Regions from separate parts of the Pseudomonas sp. H3_D04 genome, predicted to be linked through region 2. Evidence: riboswitches for the same ligand, from Rfam matches in the RefSeq annotation. Region 2 holds a riboswitch; the other holds the start of a gene.
What was found. Region 2 has a riboswitch for cobalamin ahead of AB4N91_RS10400 (CbtB domain-containing protein). Riboswitches for the same ligand answer to the same signal wherever they lie in the genome.
Positions count from the first base shown of each region.

Region 1: another riboswitch for cobalamin. It lies ahead of cobO (cob(I)yrinic acid a,c-diamide adenosyltransferase); the one in region 2 lies ahead of AB4N91_RS10400 (CbtB domain-containing protein).

Region 1 is NZ_CP162801.1:1,165,889-1,168,332, reverse strand. It holds gene AB4N91_RS05615 (cobyrinate a,c-diamide synthase) at 1-717, opposite strand, end outside; gene cobO (cob(I)yrinic acid a,c-diamide adenosyltransferase) at 728-1,339, opposite strand; cobalamin riboswitch at 1,420-1,652, opposite strand; gene AB4N91_RS05605 (hypothetical protein) at 1,807-2,391, shown strand.
Region 2 is NZ_CP162801.1:2,211,279-2,213,722, reverse strand. It holds gene cobW (cobalamin biosynthesis protein CobW) at 1-486, opposite strand, end outside; cobalamin riboswitch at 587-800, opposite strand; cobalamin riboswitch at 977-1,204, shown strand; gene AB4N91_RS10400 (CbtB domain-containing protein) at 1,324-1,515, shown strand; gene AB4N91_RS10395 (CbtA family protein) at 1,527-2,231, shown strand; gene AB4N91_RS10390 (cobalamin biosynthesis protein) at 2,228-2,444, shown strand, end outside.

The sequences.
Region 1 (2,444 bases), 1.0 Mb from region 2:
GATGCCTTTAAGCAAAGGCTCGGCGGCGATCACGTCGGGCCCGGCGAACTCCACGGCAGGCGGCAGCGCCACATCGCAACTGCTGGCCAGCGATTCGGCCGCCGCATCGAGGCGCAGGTCCAGATCATTCAACTCGCTGGCCTGGACCAGACCGAGGTGCCGACTGGGCAATTCGATCGCGGTTTCCCGCGACAAGGCGCCGTACCAGCGCAAGCCTTCCGTCAGGCTGCCTTCGAGCAATTGCGCATGACGCAGCGTGCCCACGCGGTTGGCCAGTACACCGGCAAACGGCAAGTCCGGCTGATACTTCGCCAGCCCCAACGCCAACGCACCAAAGGTCTGCGCCATGGCCGTGCCGTCGATCACGCCGAGCACCGGCACACCGAAGTGCCGCGCCAGGTCGGCACTGGACGGCGTGCCGTCGAACAGGCCCATGACGCCTTCTATCAGGATCAGGTCGGCTTCCCCGGCCGCTTCCCATAACAGACGACGACTTTCCTGCTCGCCGACCATCCACATGTCCAGTTGATACACCGGCGCACCGCTGGCGCGTTCGAGAATCATCGGGTCGAGAAAGTCCGGGCCACATTTGAACACGCGGACCTTGCGCCCCTGATTGCGGTGCAAACGGGCCAGCGCGGCGGTGACGGTGGTCTTGCCCTGACCGGAGGCCGGCGCGGCAATCAATACCGCCGGGCAATGACGATGACTATTCATAAAGTGCGGCTCACAACTCGACGCCTTTTTGCGCTTTGATGCCGGCCTGGAACGCGTGCTTGATCACGCCCATGTCGGTGACTGTGTCGGCCAGTTCGATCATCTCTGGCTTGGCGCCGCGACCGGTGACCACCACGTGTTGCATCGGCGGACGCGCCTGCAAATCACTGAGTACCTGATCGAGGTCGAGGTAGCCGTGCTTGAGGGCGATGTTCAACTCATCCAGCACCACCAGACCGATCGACGGGTCACGCAGCAGTTCCTGGGACACCGCCCATGCGGCCTCGGCGGCGGCGATGTCACGCTGGCGGTCCTGGGTTTCCCAAGTGAAGCCCTCGCCCATCACATGAAAACGCACCTGCTCCGGGAAGCGGCGGAAGAACAGCTCTTCGCCGGTGCTGTTACGGCCCTTGATGAACTGCACCACGCCGCACTGCATGCCGTGGCCCATGGACCGGGCGAGCATGCCGAAGGCCGAGCTGCTCTTGCCTTTGCCGTTGCCGGTCAGCACCAGCAGCAGACCGCACTCGTTCGGGGAGTTGGCGATGCGTTCGTCGATCACCGCTTTTTTGCGCTGCATGCGCGCCAGGTGGCGTTCGTCACGATCAGGGGAATCAGTCATGGGGAGCTCTCCGTTGAGGCTGGATAACGGCGGGCAGGCACAAGAATAGACGGCAACAAGCCTGGCATCGCCCACCGTGATGCCGTTGGATGAATCAGGCCGGTCTCCGGGCTCATGAGCGGCTTGCGCCGGACTGCGCGCCTTCCCATATCGACAGTCGACACAGTGGCTCAAGACGCAGTCTTTACTCATTTACCGTTGCGGGGGCAGCGCCGGGATCATGACTCTTCGTCGCTTGAAGAGAGTCACTCACCGGCTTCCCTGTTTCACTCTGTCGGCTTCGCCACAGAGCACCTGAAACAAGCCGCGAAGGTTAGAGGGTTGGGGGGGAGCGTCAATTGAAGACAGGGCACGGATTCTCGATAGACTGCCGCCCATCAATAACCTGACGTCAATCTTGCGCCATACTGCCAGCAGTGATATCAAAGCGCCATAAACCCAACAACACAATTACAAGGGTGAGCGACATGCAAGGCATGATCATCAGTAATCCGAAGCTGGAATTCCTGCGACCGGTGCTGGAACGCTGGTTTGACTGTATCGACCGCTTTAACGCCGTGCGCGGCGATAACGACACGCCTTATTGGTACGACGAGAAAGCCAACCTTGGCCTGCTCTGCGCCGCGGCCTGGATGGCGGAAATGGTCACGCTGCAACAAACGCCGACCCGTAAACAGAACGAAGAAGGCGAACGCAACAGCCGCGCCGACCTGTTTATCGCCACCGCCGAAGAACGCGCCTACCTTCAGGCCACTCAACGCTGGCCGAAGGTCAACAGCCTGAACCTGAGCCAGGCGCTGCAGGACATCACCAGCGACGCCAAACGCATCAGCTACGCCAGCGACCTGAAACTCGGCTGCCTGTTCGTTGCGCCACAAAAGGCCCAACAGAGCGCGACCCCGGAAGAACTCCAGGACATGGTCGACGACCTGCAAAAGGAACACAGCTGCGCCGTGGCCTGGTATTTCCCGTACGCCTATCGCAAGTTGCGCAACGAAGCCGGTCACTATCACCCCGGCATCGCCGTGCTGCTCAAGGAAGCCCGCGGCTGACCGGTTGAACCATCGCGCGTCTAAGCTTCTCTATGACTAAGTCAATGCATTCA
Region 2 (2,444 bases):
CGGGTCGAGTTTGCGCTGGGCATCGACCCGATCCGGGAACGCGGCGAACGTGCCAGCGGCGACGGCCGGGCTGTCCACCACGGTGATGACCGCGTCAACGGTGCAAGCGCTGCGAATTTCCGGCCACTGGAAGGCTTGCACCAGCGGTTTTGGCAGGGCCAGGCCCGAGGTTTCGATGAGGATGTGGTCGAGATCGCCGCGACGGGCGACCAATTCGCGCATCACCGGGAAGAATTCTTCTTGAACGGTGCAGCACAGGCAACCGTTGGCCAATTCGTAGACGCGGCCGTTGGCCTCTTGTTCGGTGCAGCCGATGGTGCACTGCTTGAGGATTTCGCCATCGATGCCCAGCTCGCCGAACTCGTTGACGATCACCGCAATGCGGCGGCCCTGAGCGTTGTCGAGCATGTGCCGCAGCAAGGTGGTTTTGCCCGAGCCGAGGAAGCCGGTAACGATGGTGACGGGGAGTTTGGCCAGTGTTTTCATCGGATGCCCTTTGGCAAGGTGGCGGGCATACGGGACGACAATCGCTGCGACGGATGCGCGCGCGGAAGAGTTCGCCACCGGATCACCCCGCCCGGTTGTAGTGAGAATCTGTGTCGAGGCAGGTCTCCTGGCTGACGGTGTGCCGGTCGATGGACCTGGCATTCGCTGCGCCTTCCCGCGAACCCGTTGCACAGGGTTTGCAGTGGCGTGGCAGCGAACATCACCGTTCACAGTTGCGGGGGCAGCCGCGGCATCGACCGCGTTCCCTTCTTAGCTTCGGCAAATGCCGAAGAACCTCGAAAGCGCAAGGCTACGCATGGTGTGGGGGCGGGTCAATGTCTTGTGGCGCTCTCACCGGCGCCTTCGCGGGCACGCCTCGCTCCTGCGGGACAGCGGTGCGTTTACAGGAGCGAGGCGTGCCCGCGAAGAATTCACCTAGCTATCGAATGAGAACCCATGCCAATTGACGTCAAACCCCCGCCCATGCTCTCCTACACGCCTTGTTACGGGTGCCCTTCACAGGGTGAAACGGGAAACCGGTGAATCATGTGCTTTACTCCAAGCCATGTCAGTCCGGTGCTGCCCCCGCAACGGTAAGCGAGCGAAGCGTCAGATCCACTGTGCCAGCAGTTCGGCATGGGAAGGTGATGCTTGCAGGTTCAGGCGCAAGCCTTGACCCCTCGTGAGCCCGGAGACCGGCCCGCAACACAAAGTGACCTTTACGTCACTGAATAACAAACCCGCGGTGGGCGGGCGCTGTTTGAACCTCTGCGCGCCCGACTCGCAGGGGTCTTCCATGCGCTCTATTCACCCGCTGACAGACCAGAGGGATGCGCCATGTCGATCATCAGCAGCACCGACCACAGCACCGCCAGTACCACCACAACCCTGAGCCAACGCCTGACCGCCGCCGTGTGTGCGTCGATCCTTGGCGCGTGCCTTGTGTATTTCGCTGGGTTCTCGCACATCGAAGCGGTGCACAATGCCGCGCACGACACCCGTCACAGCTCTGCCTTCCCGTGCCATTGAGACCTGTCGACATGATCAAGCGTATTGCGCAAACCGCAGGTTTCACAGGGCTGCTGGCCGCTCTGCTGCTGACCCTGCTGCAAAGTTTCTGGGTCTCGCCGCTGATTCTGCAGGCCGAGACTTACGAAAAATCCGAGCCGGCCGCTGTTGAAGTTCACGAACACGCCGCCGGTGCCGCCGCTCACACTCACGACGCCGAAGCCTGGGAACCGGAAGACGGCTGGCAGCGCCTGCTGTCGACCACGGGCGGTAACCTGGTGGTCGCCGTCGGTTTCGCCCTGATGCTCGCGGGCCTCTACACCTTGCGTGCACCGACCAAAACCTCCCAGGGCTTGCTTTGGGGCCTGGCCGGTTACGCGACCTTCGTGCTGGCCCCGACCCTCGGCCTGCCGCCTGAACTTCCGGGCACTGCCGCAGCTGATCTGGCGCAACGACAACTCTGGTGGATCAGTACAGCCGCCTCCACGGCGGTCGGCATCGCGTTGATCGTGTTCAGCCGTCACTGGCTGATGAAAATCCTTGGCGTGGCGATTCTCGCCGTTCCGCACGTGATCGGCGCGCCGCAACCGGAAGTGCACTCGATGCTCGCTCCGCAAGCGCTGGAAGCGCAGTTCAAAATCGCATCGCAGCTGACCAACGTCGCGTTCTGGCTGGCCCTGGGCCTGATCAGCGCCTGGTTGTTCCGCCGCAAAAGCGATGGCCAATACCACGCATGATTGATCCCCGCACAGCGCCGACTTTAGTCGTCGGCCTGGGCTGCCAGCGCGGCTGCCCCGCCAGCACGCTGCGGGCGTTGATCGATCAGGCATTGCAGGCTCATCAAATCGGACTTCACCAGATCAAGGCCCTGGCCAGTATCGACCTGAAGCGTGATGAGCCTGGCCTGGTCGAACTCGCCGAACAACTGGCGTTACCGCTGATGTATTTCA